Regions from separate parts of the Lysinibacillus sp. GbtcB16 genome, predicted to be linked through region 3. Evidence: riboswitches for the same ligand, from Rfam matches in the RefSeq annotation. Region 3 holds a riboswitch; each other region holds the start of a gene.
The links. A riboswitch is a leader RNA that binds a small molecule or an ion and turns the genes downstream of it on or off. The one in region 3 is predicted to bind cyclic di-AMP.
Positions count from the first base shown of each region.

Region 1: linked by a shared signal. The riboswitch ahead of KVT27_RS03045 (M20/M25/M40 family metallo-hydrolase) and the one ahead of KVT27_RS09810 (TrkH family potassium uptake protein) in region 3 are both predicted to bind cyclic di-AMP.
Region 2: linked by a shared signal. The riboswitch ahead of KVT27_RS18105 (APC family permease) and the one ahead of KVT27_RS09810 (TrkH family potassium uptake protein) in region 3 are both predicted to bind cyclic di-AMP.

Region 1 covers NZ_JAGXJV010000001.1:619,608-626,854, forward strand. Annotated here, with positions in the region: gene liaF (cell wall-active antibiotics response protein LiaF) at 1-132, opposite strand, end outside; gene KVT27_RS03025 (PspA/IM30 family protein) at 244-882, opposite strand; gene KVT27_RS03030 (lmo0954 family membrane protein) at 898-1,254, opposite strand; gene sirA (sporulation inhibitor of replication protein SirA) at 1,597-2,022, shown strand; gene KVT27_RS03040 (YneF family protein) at 2,122-2,340, shown strand; gene KVT27_RS03045 (M20/M25/M40 family metallo-hydrolase) at 2,440-2,808, opposite strand; cyclic di-AMP (ydaO/yuaA leader) riboswitch at 3,031-3,177, opposite strand; gene KVT27_RS03050 (S-ribosylhomocysteine lyase) at 3,416-3,886, shown strand; gene KVT27_RS03055 (alpha/beta hydrolase) at 3,938-4,909, opposite strand; gene KVT27_RS03060 (acetyl-CoA C-acetyltransferase) at 5,116-6,300, shown strand; gene KVT27_RS03065 (YqkE family protein) at 6,323-6,589, shown strand; gene KVT27_RS03070 (GNAT family N-acetyltransferase) at 6,749-7,247, shown strand, end outside.
Region 2 covers NZ_JAGXJV010000006.1:10,031-17,277, reverse strand. Annotated here, with positions in the region: gene KVT27_RS18105 (APC family permease) at 23-1,846, opposite strand; cyclic di-AMP (ydaO/yuaA leader) riboswitch at 1,966-2,115, opposite strand; gene KVT27_RS18100 (PepSY domain-containing protein) at 2,329-2,847, opposite strand; gene KVT27_RS18095 (PepSY domain-containing protein) at 2,940-3,605, opposite strand; gene KVT27_RS18090 (sensor histidine kinase) at 3,602-4,900, opposite strand; gene KVT27_RS18085 (response regulator transcription factor) at 4,897-5,586, opposite strand; gene KVT27_RS18080 (Nramp family divalent metal transporter) at 5,800-7,065, shown strand.
Region 3 covers NZ_JAGXJV010000001.1:1,943,981-1,951,227, reverse strand. Annotated here, with positions in the region: partial or broken gene KVT27_RS27525 (NUDIX hydrolase) at 1-256, shown strand, start outside; gene KVT27_RS09835 (hypothetical protein) at 664-1,713, opposite strand; gene KVT27_RS09830 (sigma-70 family RNA polymerase sigma factor) at 1,703-2,278, opposite strand; gene KVT27_RS09825 (DUF2798 domain-containing protein) at 2,896-3,387, opposite strand; gene KVT27_RS09820 (hypothetical protein) at 4,214-4,444, shown strand; gene KVT27_RS09815 (hypothetical protein) at 4,622-4,771, shown strand; cyclic di-AMP (ydaO/yuaA leader) riboswitch at 5,048-5,188, shown strand; gene KVT27_RS09810 (TrkH family potassium uptake protein) at 5,357-6,694, shown strand; gene KVT27_RS09805 (potassium channel family protein) at 6,717-7,247, shown strand, end outside.

The DNA.
Region 1 (7,247 bases), 1.3 Mb from region 3:
TAAATAAAGCAGTACGGCCCCAATCAATAAACAAAAGGCGCCACCATTATTAAAAATAGTAAGCTCCATAAAAACGAGTAAAAAGAAGCATAGTACCCAAAATGTGAGCTTATTTGTAGTGAAATTTTGCAAGAGGGTCACCCTTCTTTCTACTAATAGTATAAAAGAGGGAATGGGACCCTCTGTTTTAAACGTGAAAGAATGCGCCGGTTAGAGTTGGCGCATTGCTTCCATTATAACATGTTATTTATTTTCAATTAGCAGTGGAGAGCTTTGCTCTGAAGCTTTTTTTTCTAATTGTGCCAATCTTGCTTCAAATGTTGTAACTTCATGATCTTTGTCAATTTGATAAGCCAATTTATCAATATAAGCTTCCAAATCTTCAAAATTTGTTTTATTGTTTTTGGCTATCATACCATCCATTTGATGATGGGCACGAGTGACATTTTCTTTGCCCATTAACTGTAATTGACGAACTTTCATGTCTTTAATTTTATGTTTCATTGTTTCAAATTTACGCTCTAGCTCGAAATATTCACGTGTACTTGCTTCGATACTTGCCTGTAATGTATGATTACGGGCAGTGTAAGCTGTCACTTCATCTGTTGCAAAATCAATTAAATCTTGCTCGCCACTAGTTTGTGCTAATGTCAGTTGAGATTCACGTTTAGCAAGTAAATCTGCATTTTGTTGATATTCTTGCTCAAGCTTTTCTTTTAATTGTCCTTGACGTTCTAATAATTTACCTGTTTCTTCTGTTTGTTTTTCAGCTTCACGGATGTACTGGTTTAACATAGCAATTGGATTTTTTTGTTCCTTCTTATCAAATAACTGATGTAAGTCTGCCTCTACTGTATATCTAAAACGTTGAAATAAATTCATATTCATTCTCTCCTTTTATTTTGTTAAATTTGACCATTCTTTTTCGAAGTTTGTAAATGGGTCTTCTTCTTTTTTACTTTCAATTGTTGGGATTTTTACATCTTCGCCATTCCATTTTTTATAAATGACATAGACAATTGCGATTGCTGCAAGACCAATCATTGCAGGAATGTTCGATACTGCTGATAGGATACCGATTAGACCAACCGCGAACCAAAAGATTTTACCGAAATTAGACTTGCTCGCCATGTAAAAATGCATCCCTAGTGCTACAAATAATCCGGAGAATAGTAAGCCTGCCAATGGTCCGATTAAGGCTAGTGCAACACATGCTGCGATAACGCCTCCAGTTAATAAAAGAAATTTTCTCATTTGTTTTAGCTCCTTTCGTTTGTACCTTTATGTTACCGATTTACAAGATTGTCTAAAACGGACTCGAAATTGATTTTCTACTAGGTCTTGAGGCTGAGAACTATCTAGGCTGCAATAAAAGTGGGTTTTTGATGTACACAATGAGTGTATCTTGCTTGTTTTCATTGAAAAATAGCAGTTCATTTTAAGAGCTAATTATCATCTGCCATAAAGTAATTTTTAGATCCTAAACTAGAAGCTTTTCGACAAAAATAGAAGATGAAACCTTCCTCCGTTTGACAAATTAACAAGATGGGATGAGCTATACTTATGGAAAATAAACTGAGCGAAGGAGGATTTCTGGTGAGAACCTATTCCATATATAAGATAAAAGAAGAGCATTTAACGTTTATTTTTGGCAGAGAGCGAAAGTTGTTAGAGATGATGCAAGGCTGTGAAGACGCCAATGAGAAATCCTTAAAAGAGCTTGCGTATATATGTGAATCCGTTCGTTTTGATGAAATAGCAGCAATGTTGGAGCATCAACTTGATTCCAAATATGCACATTTAGAAAGAGCTCGTAATGCTTTGTTTTTAGAACATCCGATAAAAGGCAAAATGGCTATTTATTTAGTGGATCGTAAGATTTGTGTTTATTGTGAGGGTTCACGAATGCTAGATTTAGATTTATTTCAAATGCTTGCCAAAATGAGTGAACGATTCATTGCTTTCAATAAACAAGATAATGAATGTGGGTGGTTGAAACCTATGAAGTATACAATGCACTAGGAAAATTCACTACAATATATAGTAACATGCTATCATTTGGTGTATAATGGAGCGTGGAGAGTTTTTTCTCGGTATATTGTAGTGGAGGAGGTTGGTTGTATGCCTACATGGGGCTGGATTATTATCGTAATTATCGCATTAGCAGCGGGAGCGGCACTTGGTTTCTATTTCGCTCGTCAAGCTATGATGAAATATTTAAAAGAAAACCCACCTATTAATGAGCAAATGATTCGTATGATGATGGCACAAATGGGTCGTACGCCGTCTGAAAAGCAAGTACGTCAAATGATGGCACAAATGAATAAATTCCAAAAATAATTGGAATTTTTAAGGAGCAGCTGGTTAAGGTAACTGGTTGCTTTTTACATGGACTCATAAAAGGGGATGTCTCAAAATGGTTGAGACATCCCCTTGTTTTTAATGAAGAGAAGCATTCAGCCAGTTAATTGCACTATGTACAACAACAGCTACACCTAACGGTAGAACACCCTTATCTAAAATAATATTGGGATTATGAAGTGAATAGTTTTGATTTCCTAAACCGTTCGATCCAGCCCACATAAACATCGTTGGTACACGCTGGCTAATATAAGAGAAATCTTCTGTACCAGCTAAAGGTTCTTCGTCTATCTGTAAGTTTTCCTCACCGACAATTTCTTTGACAAAAGGGGCGACTAATGTACAAAGATCTATATTATTATAAAGTGAAGGTGTTGAAATGGTGTGAAGGTCATATGTGCCTCGCATCAATAATTTCTGGAATGCGTTTAAATAGCTACGATCCACCAGCCATAAAAGATCCCTTTATTTTTTTGCTTGTTCATAGTTTGTTTCCCTCCGATTTCTACTTTAATTACTGAGAATGAAGCTCTCACTTAGGCAGAAAGAATTCGTTTTCATTAATGACTATGTCATCGACCCAATTCATAACGTTCCATCCATCAAACGAGATGCTCGTCCTCAATGGATTCTGAAATTTTCCAATTCAAATAATGAATATGGCTCCATTTTCCTTCTCATATAACGCTTACGAGGTTAACTGTCGGATTGGGACCTTTGAGTAGCCCTACCTAAAAAGGATTCACCCCTTGGATTTTCTAATGATCTGTAAATATTTGATTTCCTTGTCTCAACTGGCTTCAGCGATTTAGAAATTTGAAACTGACTATGAAATTCTTTAACAAAAGGCTGTAAAAATTTTTTTTACAAAGCAATTTCTTATGTTAGTAAGATGTGTAGCAGTCTTTTAGAAACAAGAATGAAAAAATTTTTAACTCTATTCGTTTGAAATATTCTATGAAAACATAAAAAAACTAGCAATTTAAAATATTCCCACTAATTTTAGAAAAACTAGCTATAATAAATAGTATTCATAGAAAAGGAGCTGTTAAATATGGAACGCGAAAAGACAAATGTAGAAAGCTTTGATCTAGATCATACAAAAGTAAAAGCCCCGTATGTTCGGTTAGCGGGAGTTAAAGCAGGGAAAAATGGCGATGAAGTGTACAAATATGATATTCGCTTGAAGCAACCTAATAAAGAGCATATGGAAATGCCAGCTTTGCATTCCTTAGAGCATTTATCTGCGGATATCATTCGTAATTATTCTGACCATATCGTTGATTTCAGTCCAATGGGTTGCCAGACAGGCTTCTATGTATCCCTTATTAATCATGAAGATTATGAGGACCTATTAACTATTTTAGAAAAAACATTTACTGACGTGACAAAGGCGACAGCAGTGCCTGCATGTAATGAGGTACAATGTGGCTGGGCTGCGAGTCATAGCTTAGAAGGAGCACAAGCATTAGCGAAGGAATTTTTAGCGAAACGAGAGGAATGGCATATCGTTTTTGAAGAATAAATATGGAAAAAAAACCTTGCGGGAATAATAAAAGCAAGGTTTTTATTTGCGTTAAAAATGGAATGGAATGACATTGGAGGAGGAAGAATCCCGATTTATTTTTTGGTAAATAAAACTTTCTAAAAAATCATGAATTAAATCTTCGTATTCATCCATATTTTCATTAAAGGATTGGGCATGTGCCCCAGTATCAAATAGCTTTAATTTTTTAGGACCTACTTTTTTATTGTAAAGATCTAGTGACATGGACGCTGGAATAAATGAATCAGGGATACTATGGATAAAAAGTACAGGTTTTTCAATATGGGTCACTGCTTCGGCGGGGGTCACACTTTTGAAGGAGTAGCCGTCCCGGAGGCGGACAAAGAAATCGGCAAAACGAATGGGAATAATAGAGCCATATTTAAATTCAGTTTTGGCAATTTGCTTGAGCAACATGGAAAAATCGGAGAATGCACAATCAGAAATATAAAAATCAGCATCATCTTCAACCGTACCTGCATAAAGTAACATTGTTGCTGCACCCATAGATTCTCCATGAATACCTAGTATTGCATCTTCACCAATCATGGCTTTCACTGTATTGACTACTGCATCAAGATCATTTTTTTCATAGTGGCCATAACTAGTTGTTTTGCCACCAGATTCGCCATGACGGCGATGGTCAAAGATGACTGAATTATAGCCAAGCCTTTCAAATAGCCGAGCGTATTTAACGGAATTTATTTTATTTTCGGTAACACCGTGACATATGATGATCGTGTTATTGGTTTGCAACGGCTGAAGCATAATTCCTCGAATCGTATAACCATTAGGAGAATCAATATTTAATTCGCATTTCAAGTTTTTATTGTACCAAGCCTCATCAAAGCGTTTGGCTGTCGTTTCTCGTTCACGAACAAATTCAGGATCTTTTTGTTGAATATACATTAATTTATTGGAAAGCGCGAAGCCGAACAGACCAGTAGCTGCTGCGGCAAGCGTTGTTGTAATACCAGAGAATAAAAGCATCTTCTTTTTCATCATAAAACACCTCCACATGCTGTTTCTTATTTGTAATGTTCCCAACTGAGATTGTTTAAAACACGTCAACATTTTACAATAACTTTGGCAAAACTGCGATTATTTCTATTATCGAAAATCGTCAAAATATTTGTTAAAATATACATATCTGCTAGTAGCATATGCAGCAGTGTTGATTTTTGAACGGGGAAAAGGGGAGAATGGACATGATAAATGAGGTAGTAATCGTGAGTGCTGTACGAACAGCTATAGGCTCATTTCAGGGGACATTAAAAGACGTACCAGCTGTAACTTTAGGTAGCATTGTTATTAAGGACGCTTTAGCGCGTGCAGGAGTAGCTGGGGAACAAGTCGATGAAGTCATTATGGGGAATGTGTTATCGGCTGGTCTTGGACAAAATCCAGCTCGTCAGGCAGCGATACAGGCTGGCTTACCACATGAAGTATCAGCATTAACAATTAATAAAGTATGTGGATCAGGTTTAAAGGCTGTGCATTTAGCAACGCAAGCTATTTTAGCAGGTGATGCTGATATTGTCGTGGCTGGTGGCTTTGAAAATATGAGCCAGGCACCTTATGTTTTAAAAAATGCGCGTGAAGGCTTCCGAATGGGCGATCAAAAGGTAGTGGATACTATGATTCATGATGGTCTATGGTGTGCTTTTAATGATTATCATATGGGAATTACAGCTGAAAATTTATGTGATAAGTATGAAATTTCAAGAGAAGAACAGGATGCTTTTGCAGCTCGTTCTCAGCAACGCGCAGAGGCAGCAATTGCAGCAGGCAAATTTGAAAATGAAATCGTCGCTGTTGAGATTCCACAGCGTAAGGGAGAGCCTATTGTATTCGCCAAGGATGAATTTCCACGTGCAGGTGTAACAGAGGAATCTCTAGGTAAGCTACGTCCCGCATTTAAAAAAGATGGCTCCGTAACAGCGGCGAATGCTTCAGGCATTAACGATGGGGCAGCGGCAGTTGTTGTGATGTCGAAGAAAAAGGCACAAGAGCTTGGTATTCAACCAATGGCGATTATTTCAGCCAATGCAAGCGCAGGAGTAGATCCTGCAATTATGGGAACTGGTCCAGTTATAGCAGTACAAAAAGCACTGGCAAAGGCAGCAGCAACATTAGATGAAATAGATGTAATTGAAGCAAATGAAGCATTTGCAGCACAATCGATTGCTGTTGATCGTGAATTACGCTTTAATCATGATAAACTAAATGTCAACGGGGGCGCGATTGCTCTTGGTCATCCGATCGGTGCAAGTGGTGCTCGTATTTTGGTCACACTCTTACATGAGATGGAAAAGCGTGATGCGAAAATGGGCTTAGCCACGTTATGTATCGGTGGTGGTCAAGGGGTAGCTACAGTAGTGAAGCGTCCTTGATGTCAATAAGAAGGTGAATGAAATGGGAAAGAAACGAAAACAACAACAACAGACAAGCAATAGCATGACAGCGAGCTTGCCAAAGCAGGAGGCAGTCACATTAGCAGACCAGCTAGGTGGCGATGTGTTAGCTAAATTAAAAGCGGCAAAGCAAGATTTAACCGTGAAAGAACAGGCGGCAGAAGAAGAGCGCCAAGCAAAACTAGCTTTTGAACGTAAGCAACGAGAAAAAAATAAATCGTTTGAAGAATTATTAAACGAGTATGGCGATAAAGGCACGAAATATTAATAAGGAAACAGTGAATTCGCGCATGTGGGTTCACTGTTTTTGGATAACCAAAAAAGTCGATATTCTATAAGTAACAAATCATGATGTGGGAGACGCTGCCAATAACATATACCTTATTATAGTTTAGTAAATAGATTAAATTATGATAGGAGAACAATGATGTTTGAATTATATTCTAAAAGATTAAGATTAATTCCTTTAAATGCTAAGTATTTACAATTGCTAATAGAGCATGAGAATGATTTAGCAGTTGAATTCTCTTTACATAAGCTAGAGGGGATTATTGATGATGAGCTAAAACAGGCATTGAACTATAGACGCTCCAAAGATTTGGAAGATGAAGAAAATTATATTTGGCATACGAATTGGATGATTGTATGTAAAGAACAGAATTGTGCTATTGGGGGCATTATGCTAAAAGGGATGCCAAATGAGAGGCAGGAAGTGGTGATTGGTTATTATACCTTTCCTAGTTTTCAAGGACGTGGTTATATGACAGAAACCATTATAACAATGATAAACTGGCTACATCATCAACCAAATGTTCAGTATATTATTGCAGATACAGAAAAAGATAATTTCGCTTCGCATCGAGTTTTAGAAAAAGCAGGGGCTACCTTATATAAAGAAACGGAGTCTCTTTATTATTGGAGATTTC
Region 2 (7,247 bases), on a different contig from region 3:
ACAATTTTCTAGCATGCTAGCATTATTTTGATAAATGAAAAGGTACTGTCATAATCACGACATTTCTGTGAAATAACAATGTTGTACGTATTAATAAGCTTGATTGATTGTGAAGCATATGATGCCAGCCCTTTTTCGGTAAAAATTGAGGGATGACAACCGTTACTTTATGACCTGTTTTCGCACATTGATGGTCCACTTTATCTATAAATTTGATCAATGGTTGTGTGATGCTACGATAAGCCGAATAATAGGTTACTAGTCGAATGTCTGGTTGCCAAGCCTGCCACTTTTCTTCGAAGGCTTTTGCATCAGCTTGATCGAAAGCCACATAAAAGGCAATAATTTTATCAACCTTTAGTGATTTCGCATAATGAAGGGAATTTTCAACCACCTTCGTTATACCAGCTACTGGTACGATGAATACATTTCCTTCAATAGTAGCGACTTCCTCTTTACTCAATCTCAGCTGTTCTCCAACGGCTTGATAATGAAGCTTGATCCGATGAAATACAAAAATGATAATTGGTAAAAAGACAAACACTGGCCATACCTGAGGCAACTTCGTTACAAAAAACATCATCGCTACGATAAACGAAATAGCTGCACCAATTGTGTTAATCGTAAATTTTGCCATCCAGCCAGTAGGTTTTTCACGCCACCATTTTCGCATCATTCCCGTTTGCGCTAATGTAAACGGAATAAATACCCCAACAGCATAGAGTGGAATTAAATGCTCTGTTGCCCCATCAAATAAGATGATTAAGACAATGGCTGCTAGCCCTAGCATCATAATGCCATTAGAATACCCTAGGCGATCCCCACGCATTTGAAATATTCTCGGAATAAAACCGTCTTTTGATAAATTGACAGCAAGTAGAGGAAATGCTGAATAGCCCGTATTTGCTGCAAGTACCAAAATCATCGCTGTTGTACCCTGTACTATATAATAAAAGAAATTTCGACCAACACTTGCTTCTGCTAGTTGGGAAACGACTGTCGCTTCCGAAGTTGGCGCAATTCCGTAAAAATAAGCTAAACTAACAATACCGATAAATAAAACCGCTAAGATTCCGCCCATTGCTAACAATGTTTTAGCAGCATTATTAGGAGCAGGATTTCTAAAATTAGGGATTGCATTCGATATAGCTTCTACCCCTGTTAAAGCTGAGCTCCCTGTCGCAAATGCCTTTAATAATATAAATAAACTAATCCCTGCGACAGGTGTACCTATCTTTGGATGCAGCTCTGCTGGCACCTGACCTGTTGCAACATTATAGAGCCCCATCCCAATCAACACTAGCATAACGACTACAAACAGGTAGACAGGGTATGCCAAAACAGAGGCGGACTCTGTTACACCACGTAAGTTCAAGACCGTTAAAAAAATCACAAAGATAATAGCAATTGGCACATTGTATGGGTGCAGACTTGGAAATGCCGATGTAATTGCATCTGTCCCTGCTGATACACTTACCGCTACCGTTAAAATATAATCAACGAGCAATGAGCCACCTGCTACAAGACCTGCGTTCACACCTAAATTTTCCCTAGAAACTACATAAGCGCCGCCCCCGTGTGGATAGGCGAATATAACCTGACGATATGATAAAGTCAGCGCCACCAATAGGACAACGACCCCTACCGCAATCGGTAAAGAATACCAAAATGCTAATGTTCCCACAGTCATCAGGACAATTAAAATTTGTTCCGGTCCATAGGCTACGGAAGACAAAGCATCGGACGATAATATTGCCAATGCCTTTGTTTTACTAAGCTTTTGTTCCCCTAACGCATCGGATCTTAATGGTTTGCCGATTACATAACGTTTAAATGAGGATTTCATCAATAAACACCTTCTAGTTTCTTAGATTGTGTTTCGCCTTCCTAAATGAGATCAAAAAACGCCTACAAGTCATCACTAAATAAGACTTGTAGACGCTCATCTGTCTGCCAAGCTCCAACTTTTCTGCTCTTAACGCTTACGAGGTTAGCTGTCGGATTCGGGCCTGAGTAGCCCTACCCTTCAAAAGAAGAGATTCACCCCAAGGATTGCTTATGCGCTCCGTCTAAAATGGGTCCCCCGCGTCTAGTTTGCTTCAGCGATTTAGAAATTTGAAACTTTAATAATGATGTCATATTACGCCTGTCGATTAAAAAAGTAAAGAAGAAAATTTTTATTTTTTACAAGTGAAATACATAGACTTTTTGAAAACATTGTTAATATCCATGGTAGAAATTAATTTACCCGCGAATACCTAATTTAAAGGCATTTTACAACAAAAAAAGCCTTAAAAGTATGCTCTACTTTTAAGGCAACAACTATTATTAGTCTTCCATATCTTGTTCAAAATCAACAATTTCTCCTGTAATCGAATCAACATCAACATCATATTCATATTGCCCATTTTTTAACTCAATTTCATAAATACCATCATCTAATTTAATTTTTGTGACTGTACCCTTTGCTTTTGTTAGAGCCGCTTCAATAGCCTTTTCTTTACTTATAAGGTTAGTAGCAGTATTAGCGTTAACCCATTCATTATCATCGTCATCTTGACGCTCTTTCTTCTGCTTAAGTAATTTACCAGTATAGGCATCGAATTTTAAATCATACTCTTCTTTATCAGCATGCACCTCTACCTCATAAACAGAGCGGTAGCGGTTTTGATCTAGTTCAATATCTGCTACTGTCCCATCCACTACTGATAATGCTTTCTTTTCGATTTCTTGCATGGATAGGATCTTTTTTTCTTGTGCACTTCCTGATAATAAAGTTGTTGAACCAATTGCCGCTCCAACACCAAGAGTCACCACTAATGCAGGAATCATCATTATTTTTTTCATGTTCATCTCTCCTTTGTTTTATCTGCTTTTAGCTTACCAAGCAAAGATGATAGAACTATAAGAGGAACATTAGAATTCCATGAGAAAACTCTTTAATCGTCCCATGAAACAGAAAGGACCTTTCCAGATACAGCATGAATTTGGAACGTGGCTTCTTCATGCTCTGTTTCAATTTCAACTAAATAATAACCGCCCTCCGCAGTATCTTCAAAATCTACAGAATCCACTTTCCCTGTTAATTGTTGCAGCGCTATATCAATGGCTTGCTGTTCGGTAATAATGTGAGGTTTTTCAGGCTGATTTAATGGTTCTACATCTTTTTCAGATAACACTTCACCCGAATAGCCATCTACTGTTATATCTTTTTGCTTATGCTCCTTTTCAACACGTGCGGTATAAATGGTATCTGTGAGCATGACGCTTTCTACCTCACCATATTTTTCTTTCACCATTTTTCTTATTTGATTTTCTGTTAACAATAATTTACTTTGCCCTTTTTGCAACGTTAGATCAGAAACCTGCTGTGTTGTAGCATCAAGCATGGCTGTATATTTCAAATTCTCACGTGTAAATTGTATTTCAAATGAATTTCCACGCTTTTTTACTTCTGAAACTTGACCCTTATAAATAGCTTCGATATGGCGTATGGCCTCCGCTTCACTGAGAGGCTCCTTTTGAAAATAGCGATTTTGAATAAACCAAAGCACTCCGCTACAAAGAAGGATAATCACAATAAGTATTAAAACCCACTTTTTCATTGCTGCCCCTCCTTTGGTATACACAAGGTAAAACTTGAACCTTCTCCAACTGTACTTTCCACATCTATGGTGATGCCCAATTGTCCCGCAAGTTCATGTGCAATCGCAAGCCCTAAGCCAGAACCGCCTGTTTTACGATTACGATCCTCTGTGACACGGTAAAAACGCTCAAACAAATGTGAAACATGCTCTGCAGGAATACCGACGCCAAAATCCTGAATCGTCATTCGTACATGCGTAGTAGTTTCAGCTGTGGAAATATGAACGTCATCCTCACTATATTTCCTAGCATTATCAAGCAAAATAAAGAGTAATTGCTTCAAAATTTTTTCATCACTGTCAATAAATTGTGGTGCTTCTTCTGCGTCGACTATAAAATTCCGATGGTATGCCTGCTGCATTTGTGCAGCCACTTTATTAAGGAAGGGAGCTAGCTCTAGCTGTTCAATATGAATATCCATATGCTCATTATTTTTGGCTAGCTCTAATAATTGTAATACCATTTCATGCATACGAGAAGATTCATTTGCAATAGCCTGTAGCGATTCCTGCGCTACTTCACGATTGTCAAAACCTCTTCGCAAGAGCAACTTTGCATAGCTTTCAATGACAGTAATGGGCGTCTTTAATTCGTGAGAAGCATTTGAAACGAATTCCTGTTGCTTTTGATAGTGCTGTTCAAGCTTCTCCATCATCATATTGAACGTTCGATTAATTTTTGCTAATTCATCCCCACCTTTAGCTGGGATGTCCATTTTTTCATATTTTCCCGTCGATGCACTTTTGCGCATTGTCGCATTTAAGCGTTCTAGTGGTAACAAAATTAGGCGACCGAGTGCCAAGCTCGCTAAAAAGATTGGAATGGTGGCAATAATGGACACAACGATCAAAATAGCCTTTAATAAATCCAGTGTACTTTCTACTTCCTCCATGGATTGCTGTAAGGTGATGTCCACAATTGTCCCATCCATCCAAATAGTAGGCATTGTATAGGCAATAGAAGTAACATCTGGCATGTCTAGAGTGGCCTGAACCTTGGTCTTTAAATTTTCTCCACCATATACATAGATAGCACCACCAGCTGGCATATATGCTCTTAATACCTGCTGTAGGTTGGTTTGTGTATTTAACTGGCTTAATGTTGAGCTTAAATCATTCGCTCGTGTATGAAGTTGACTATATTCCGTATTATAGGCAAATTTCTCGTACAAAAAGTAAATTCCACTGTTAGTTGCCACTAAAATTACTAGCATTAATAAAGTGGTAAGTAGATGAATTTTTGTTTTAAGCTTCATGATTTATTTTCCTTCAGCACATAACCTACACCGCGAACTGTTTGAATAATGGGTGTTACATTAGCGATTTCAAGCTTTTGGCGCACATAACGAATATAGACATCCACAACATTTGTATCTCCGTAGTAATCAAAGCCCCATACCGTCTCTAATATTTGTTCCCTTGTGAGCACCTGCTTAGGATGCTTCATTAGATATAACAATAAATCGTATTCTCTAGGAGTCAGTTGGATCTCCTTACCATAATAAATAACTTCTCTTGTCTGCTCATCGATCGATAACTGTCCAAACGATACACCAACCTTTGTTGGACTAGCCTTTTGAGAAAACCGTAGTGCATTCCGGATACGGGCCAGTAATTCTTCAATTTCAAAGGGCTTTGTCACATAATCATTAGCTCCCAAATCCAATCCCTTTACCTTATCCTCCACCTCACTTTTAGCAGTCAGCATAATAACTGGGGTCTGTGATTCTGTTGCGCGAATACGCTTTAGTACATCTATGCCACTCATTTCGGGTAACATAATATCCAGTAAGATTAAATCCCATTGCTGCTCACGATATTGCAATAAACCGTCTGCTCCTGTATGGGCCATCACCGCTTCATAGCCTTCAAACTGAAGCTCTAACTGGAGCACTCTCGCAATATTTTCTTCATCTTCTATAATTAAAATTCGATTGCTCATGTCGAATCAGTCCTTCATCTTTTCTTTCATCGTAAACGATACAGGTAAGGAAAGTCTAATTAGAAATTGATGAGAAATGTGCATACTTATTTTTTAAAAATTTTAAGCAAAGCGCTTCCCTTTTTCTAATCCTAGCGTTAGAATACTATTATCTTATTTTCCTCCAGGAAACTTTATTTCACAAACGATACTTTTTGAAATGAGGGAACAAATATGGTATACAAACAAGTCACAAAATCGTCTGCTGAGGCGGTTTTAGATGGAGATATAAAAGGTTGGCGACGGTTTTTACCTTTTCTTGGACCTGCATTCATTGCAGCGGTCGCCTATATTGATCCTGGCAATTTTGCCACAAATATTACAGCTGGCTCTCAATATGGTTACTTACTCCTTTGGGTAATAGCCTTTTCTAATTTAATGGCGGTGCTCATCCAATCCTTATCTGCCAAGCTTGGTATTGCGACAGGAAAAAATTTACCTGAGGTGGCACGTGAACATTTTTCTAAAAAGACATCTATATTTCTTTGGATTCAGGCTGAATTAGTCATTATTGCTACCGACCTTGCTGAATTTATAGGTGCCGCATTAGGGCTTTATTTGTTATTTAATATCCCTATGCTTCCAGCAGCTATCATTACAGCAGTCGGATCATTTGCTATTCTAGAGCTTCAAAGAAGAGGCTTCAGAGCCTTTGAGGCAGGCATTTCTGGCATGGTTTTAATTGTCGTATTAGCATTTGCCTTCCAAACATTTTTAGCACAGCCAGATTGGGGCGAAGTAGCGTTTGGTATGTTCACGCCACAATTTGAAGGGGTGGATTCATTACTATTAGCAACAGGTATTTTAGGTGCGACCGTCATGCCCCATGCTATTTACTTACATTCTTCTTTAACACAAAGTCGTATTATCGGTCGTAATGAAGAAGAAAAAAGACGAATTTTCCGTTTTGAATTTATTGATATTATCATCGCTATGATCATTGCAGGAGCCATCAATATGAGTATGCTCATTATCGCGGCAGCAGTATTTCACACACAGGGGATTGTAGTAGAGGATTTAGATGTTGCCTATAACGGCCTAAAGAATGCTCTCGGCCCAATGGCTGCCATTTCCTTTGGTCTTGGTTTACTAATTGCTGGGCTAGCTAGCTCCTCTGTAGGGACATTAGCAGGTGACGTAGTAATGCAAGGCTTCATTCAACGAAAAATACCACTTTATTTACGGAGAGCCATTACAATGGTGCCTCCGTTAGCGATTATTGCATCTGGTGTAAATGCAACCCATGCGCTCGTTCTTAGTCAGGTTGTGTTATCTTTCGGTATTGCATTCGCCCTCGTCCCTCTCGTTATGTTTACAAGCAAACGAGACATTATGGGTGGTTTAGTGAACCACCGTATTACTACTATTTTAGGCTGGTTTGTAGTTGTCATCGTTGTGGCATTAAATATTTACTTACTAGGTGAAACAATATTTGGATAAAATAGTGAATTAATAGACTAACAAAAGGCATCGAGAAGAAAAATCTCGATGCCTTTTTGTTGATAATCTAAAGGTGATAATTATAGACAAATTTACTACCATTGGATCCTACATGATCCTTTACTCTTGTAGGATAGCTAAAGCAGCGCAGAAGTTACAGTTAATTTCTTCATTGAAATCAC
Region 3 (7,247 bases):
AATTGGGAGTAGAAGTAAAGGTTAATGATTGTATAGCAAAAATTGAATATAAAGGAACCCAATACTTTTTCTTATCCGAAATCATTAATGGAACATTCGGAACTGGACAAGGTGAGAAATACACAGACAAAGAGAGAGATAGAGGAATATATTTGCCTTTGTGGATAGATATAAAAGGTTATTGTCTATTGATGTTAAACCGAGAGAAGTTGCTTTGATAGTTCAAACCTTATCAAGTAATGAGGAATTTAGGTGAATAAAGTTCTTCAACAATCGGGCGCAATTAGGTAGCAAGAATTGTGCTTTTCTTCATGAAAAGGGCCATTTAATTGAATAAAATACAATTGTAGGTTTGTAATAAAGTTTAATAAATTAAAGGATAACAACCTTGATATGAGAATAGATCTAAAGAGCATGTTTTGAAAAAGATTGATCAAAACATGCCTTTATTTAAAGTAGCAGATTAAATACTTTATAAAAAAGTTTGATTATTTTTTAAACCCTAGTTGAACTATAGGCACATTTGTTTAAGTACAGGTTTGTAATAAAGTTTGATTAAAAGCACCTCATGCCACCATTCAAATTCATATTTAAGAAGCAACCATTGAATTAGATGTACTCAAGCGATATTTTGCCACCTCACCCGCCTAGGATTTGTTATTTCTACCATGGTGTTTCAGTTTTATGTTCAATAACTTGTAATACTTTCGGTTCAACAGCTTTTAACAATTGTTCACTTGAACGATTGCTTTTAGGAACATCATCATTTTTTTCATCTTGAATTTGTCTTTCAGCCTGTGTTTTTGCAATCACATCAATCACTTGTTGTTTAGAGACATTTTTAGATGCTGCAATCTCGACAACCGATTTACCTTTTGCTAATTCTTGTTTTAATTCTGTTGGGCTAATTTTTAGTAAAGCAAACAGTTTTTCGTCGTTTAAAAAGGAATCAGCAGTATAATCAGGCTTCCCATTCGTAGAGAAAAAACCTTCTACTTTAATGTTTGAAGGTGTAGTCTCACCTCCGATTAGAGAAACACTGATTGTATTTCCTTGAACAAATACCTGGTAGAAAGGTGTTTTTGATCCCTTTTTGGTGTAATTCAACATAAACGTTTTTTGATCCGGGTTCTCTATTTGCTCCATAGCAAACTTGTACTCTTCGCTGTTGCCAAACATTTTATCAATTAGATAATCTACCTTCGACTTGATTTCCTGATCGGTTAAGGTAGTGAGTGGTTTCTCCTTTGGCTCCCAATTCTCCTGATTCACGTGTTCAATCGCACCCGTAATACCGTTTGTATGAAGGGAAATCTTTTTGCCAATTCCTCCTTTTTCCTGCAGTATGATGCTTGTTTGGACACCTTGCACCTTGCTTGCATTGATAATCTCAAACGATTTTGTCTCAGGAAATGCGTTATATAGCTTCTCAAGTGTTTCTTTGCCAACCTCATCCACCTTGACTTGTTCAACAGTCATTGGTGTTCTAGTAAGCATTTCAATCAAGTTAGGGGCCGCAAATGCTGCGGTTGGAATCAAAATCGCAGTAGCAACTAATCCACTAATTAATCGTTTTTTCATGTTTATTTCGCTCCTTTTTCGTTGGAAATATTGAGAATAGGATTGTTCTATTCGTTTGGAAATGGCCGGAGGGCACTCCATAGTTTCTGCCTCTTTGTGCAGATATTCACGGATTTTGCGTTCAATTGGCATTGATTTCTTCCATCCTTTCTGGGGGGAGATTACTTAAGTTTTTTCGAAGCACCTGAAGGCCAGCATGATACCTGGACTTGACCGTACCCAGCGGAATTTCGAGCAATGTCGCTATTTCCTCAAGTTTATAGTCGTGAAAAAAGCGGAGGACAATCACGGATCGTTGTTTATCGGTCAGTTTTTGGATTGCCTGTGTTATCATTTGCTTCGTCCCATCCATCAACACAGAAGGTTGATCCCAATGAGGCTCTTCCCGAGAAAAGGCACGGATGCGTTCAAAAATTCGGAATCTCCGCCAACTCTTGACCCGAAATCTCTGCACTTGACGGATTACCAAGCCATTTAGCCAGAAGTGAAAAGGTCTGTTCGTATCATAGTTAGCAAGGGAGGTCCACATTTGCATATAGATCTCATTCATGACATCTTCCCGATCCTGCTGATGATCGACCAGAAAGGAGACTGTCCGGTAGACGTCCTGATAGGTGGCATCATACATCGTACGAAACGCCTGTTGATCACCTTCTTTCATTTTTGTGAGTAATTGGTACATATATTCATTTTGCATTCAGAGGGTCCTCCTAAGTAAGCTTACACACTATATTGTCTCTCTATCAAAAAAAGGTTCGGTTCTTTATTTTTTTTTGCAAACGGCTGAGTGTCGGCGGTCATCGATCAGGAAGAAAATCAGGAGTACAACGACCCGTATGCCAGCCGAGGTTCATTGGCTAGTAAGCAATCAGGGGATAAACGTGGTAATTGGATCGTCGATGGCTATTTCTGTGAGGGGTAAAGAAATAGCCTTGGATTGGCCAAATAGTGGTGAACTATCATCGTACAATCGAACATTATTTTATAGCACTTAAACAAGTTGGTTTTCAGTTCTAGATTTACGTGAAGGTACACCGCGTGAACATTTTAGTAGTGAAGAAGAATTTATTAGAAGATAATGAATTCCGTTTTTACTGACTTTTTCTTGTGTGAAGTAAATAAATTTCCTAATATTGATTATTGAACTAATAGGGGCTTTAGTCGAATAGGGCGCAATTCCTATAAAAGGAGTTGTGTCTTTTTAGATAACCTTTAAAAGTGGTTTTGCATACTTGAAAGAAAATGTTCAGTAAAAAAGTAACCCAAAAGAATAAATCTCTAAGGTTACTTGAAACGTAAATAATATGTTTCAACTTAATTTTTTAGTACTAAGTTATTTTGAGAAGTTTTTATAAACTTATTAAATAAAAAACGTACAATTGGTCCCATAATAATAATTTGCAAAGGCAATGCTACAATAAAATTCCTACAAAACACAGAAAGGAATTCTTTGATAATCGAATTGGAATACAATCCATTGTGAAAATAACTTGTTATCAAACCATAAATAGACATAAAAAAAGCCATTCCAATAACCATGCATGTAGATAATGTTAGAATCTTAAATAGAACATTTGATGTATTTGCTGTTAATTTGAAAGCTATTTTTTTAGCTATAGGTCCCACTAGGTACAAGTCAAGAATGATAGCAACAATAAAACCTATTAAAAAATCAGTAATTCCGCCTAAGAAAGAAATTTGTCCAAATATATCATTAAGGTAGAAGTTATAAAGGGTCATAAAAAGTACCATTCCAAAACACATTATTAAACCAAAATATAGACTTTCTTTTCTAGTAGTTGGCATACGTCAACACTCCTTTCGTTACTTGAGTAAGTATATAAATTTTATAAATACTTAGTAAGTGACAATTCTGTGAAGGTTTTGGTGGGAATTATAAATATATGTTACTGCACAATATGAGGGCAGCATGCAATAGTTTATTCAATAATAGGGCGCGATTGGGGAACAAAAGGAACAGATGTAACAAAAGGAACAAATGAAAAACATGTATCATGTTTTGTGAAAGGAAATATAATGGAAACTCGGAGGTAGGTCGGAGCGGTAAGGTTTTCCTCCCTTGGTATTTATCAAAACCTAAATATTAGGGAAAGACAGACCGACGACCGACCTGCGCTTGACAGACTAGTTCCAAGCATGACATACACGGCCGGCCCATATTTTTTAAGAGATAAGGCATTACCCCAGTTTACATGTTTTGTTAAGAATAATATGTAAAAAATAAATCATTCCCTTGTTAAAAAGATCACTTAATATAGTGGTCTTTTATTTGCATTCAAATATGAATTAAAGAAGCAAACGCAGCATAAGCTAGCGTTATTTTTATTGTTTAAAATGATAAGGACCTAGGCAGGTTAAGATTTCTTTACCTTGTCCAAGTACTATTGATTTAATATTCAAATAAAATTAAGATGTTGAGGGGGAAATAAGTACTAAATTTACTGCTGATGGATCGCCGTATGCGATGAAAGTCGCCTGTACGGTGAAGGCTCGTTATAAAACCGAAAAGTTATAAGACGAGAACAGCGCACAAAACGATTTTAGAATTGATGGTTATAAAGGAAATGGTGAATTAACTTTCAAAATTAATCCCGCAATAGGATCCACAAGTATGAAGGTACAACAATCAACTGATGGAGGAATAACTTGGATTGATTCAACACTTGTTGCAGTATTTGATGGTCCTAATTTTAACCCAAACTATAACAACCCTATATTAACAGAAACAAGTTATGGTGTTAGAATTGGTGGATTAATGGTGGGCACTACCTATCACATTAAGTTAGTTGTAACAGGTGGCATTAAAGATGGTGATTCTAATATTGTAGTTACTACTTATTAATTCGTTTAGTTTAAACCTCACCAATAGGTGGGGTTTTTTCTTGAACAAAATTATACGCAATATAACTAGCATTATATTTTGCCTTCCACAATCAGCTGTGGAGGGCTATTTTTATACAACAAGACCTAAGCAATGCACTTTGCCGAGCGGTGCTATTTTTATTTGTGAGGTGTTGACATGGACAGTCAAACAGAAGCTTTAATCGGAATTTTATGTACAGTATTAGATGCTTTTATTGGGGTGCTCACTTACAACCGTAATCGAGACAAGGATGTTAAGAACGATGCATCTGATTCAGCCGTAATACGCACGAAACTAGACAATTAACGCTGGGGTAGAATCGATTAGGAATGATATTAAAGCACAAGAAATGCGTGTTACAGGGTTATCAGAGCGTGGTGACACCTTATATTAAAAATTATTATTAAAGAAGACCGAGAAATGTTTCTAGAGCTTAATTTTGAATATTAATTGAATTCCTCCGATATTTAATATGTTACAACATACACCAATGGAGTGATCAGTTTAATAAGCATAGATAAATATTTTCCTTGTTTACAAAATTTATATGAAGGAGTACAATAATTCCGTAAATCAGAACTAATAAAATATCGGCCAAATCTCAACAATTGAGAACGGAGGACCCATTATTTTGGGGTTAATTCTGCCTTGCAGAAAGGATGAGATATTCTCTTTCGCCATCCTACCCGTCAGCTAACTTCGTCGGCTAAAGCGAAGGAGGTCATAAAGAAGACCGCCTAACTCAGTAATTTTTTATTGCTTGTTTAGATCGGTCTTTTTTTATTTTCCAATAAAAGGGTTGCGAATGGTTTTTATTCCGCACATGATTCATATAAATTCAAATTTTGGGTAAAGTAATGTATTACTATGTACCACACTTAGGAGATAAAAATGAAGAGCTTAAAAGAAAATCTTGATCCTGCAAAGATTCTTGTTTTGGGATTCGCTATTCTAATTTTTATAGGTGCTTTTTTATTAACTCTACCTATAGCAACAGAAGATGGTAAAGGTCTAGCATTTTTAGATGCATTATTTACTGCTACGTCGGCTACATGCGTTACAGGTCTTGTAGTTGTTGATACCGGTGAAACATTTTCATTGTTTGGAGAAATTGTAATTCTAATCCTAATACAAGTAGGTGGGCTAGGATTTATGACATTTGCAACCTTTTTATTTGTTCTATTAGGGAAAAAAATTTCTTTAAAAGAAAGGTTGTTATTGAAAGAAGCTTTTAATACAAATTCAACTGCTGGCGTAGTTAGATTAGTTAAACGGATATTAATTTTCACTGTCATAACTGAATGTATTGGTGGTATATTGCTTGCCGTTCGTTTTTCGTTTGATATGTCTATTGGTCAAGCAATCTATTATGGATTCTTCCATGCCATTTCAAATTTTAATAATGCTGGTTTCGATTTAATGGGAGGGTTTAACAGTTTAACTGATTATGTTGACGATCCCATTGTAGTTTTAACAATTAGTTCTCTTATCATCTTAGGGGGATTAGGTTTTATTGTGATTAATGAACTTTATGAATATCGTGAAATTCGTACTTTCTCGGTACACACAAAGGTTGTTTTAAGCACAACGCTTATCCTTATTGTTGGAGCAACTATTTTAATATTCTTATTTGAGTATAGTAATGTAAAAACATTAGGTTCCTTATCTCCAACAGGAAAAGGTCTTGGCGCTTTATTCCATAGTGTTACACCTAGAACTGCTGGTGCTAATACATTATCTATGGGAGATTTAACTCATGCAACCTTGTTCTTAACCATCTTTTTGATGTTCATTGGAGGAGGATCAGGTTCGACTGCAGGTGGTATTAAAGTCACTACGTTCGCAGTATTAATTATAACTGCCCTTTCTCAACTAAAAGGAAAAGAAGAAGTAGTTTTATTTAAACGTCGTATTGTTATTGAAAATATCCTAAAGGCACTAACTGTCGCAATGAGTGGTATCATGATAGTAGTTGTTGTCACTTTCATGTTAAGTATTACGGAAAAAGGTCATGTATTTATAATGTATCTATTTGAAGCCACTTCAGCATTCGGTACTGTTGGTTTATCGATGGGGTTAACGCCTGAGCTTTCACCAATTGGTCGTTTTATAATTATTTTAACAATGTTTGTGGGGAGATTAGGACCTCTTACATTAGGTTTTGCAATTACTAAAAGACGTAAACAGGAAGCATACCGACGTCCAAAAGGTAAAATAATGATTGGATAAATAAACGGGGAGTGTATAGAGAGTGGATAAAAAACAATATGCTGTGATAGGATTAGGAAGATTTGGAACCAGTATCGCAAGAAGATTACATGAAGCTGGGCAAGAAGTTTTGGGTATAGATTTAGATGAAGAGAGTGTAGAAGATGCTGAAACTTTTTACACACACGGAGTTATTGCAGATTCTACGGATGAGAAGGCACTTAGATCCTTAGGAATTACCAACTTTGACTGTATAATTGTAGCAATTGGTGATGATATTCAAGCAAGTATTTTGACTTGTATGCTACTTAAAAATCTTGGATTAAAAAAAATAATCGCAAAAGCTATTGGAAAACGTCACGGTCAAGTTTTAGAAGCAATAGGAGTGGATTGGATTATCTATCCTGAAAGGGATATGGGAGACCGAGTTGCCAATCAACTTCTTTCACCAAACACTCTCGATTATATTGAACTTTCTAAGGATCATAATATAGAAGAAATTATTATCCCTTCAAAAATGGTTGGTAAGAACTTAAAAGAGCTGAACATTCGTGCTAAATTCAACGTTAGTGTA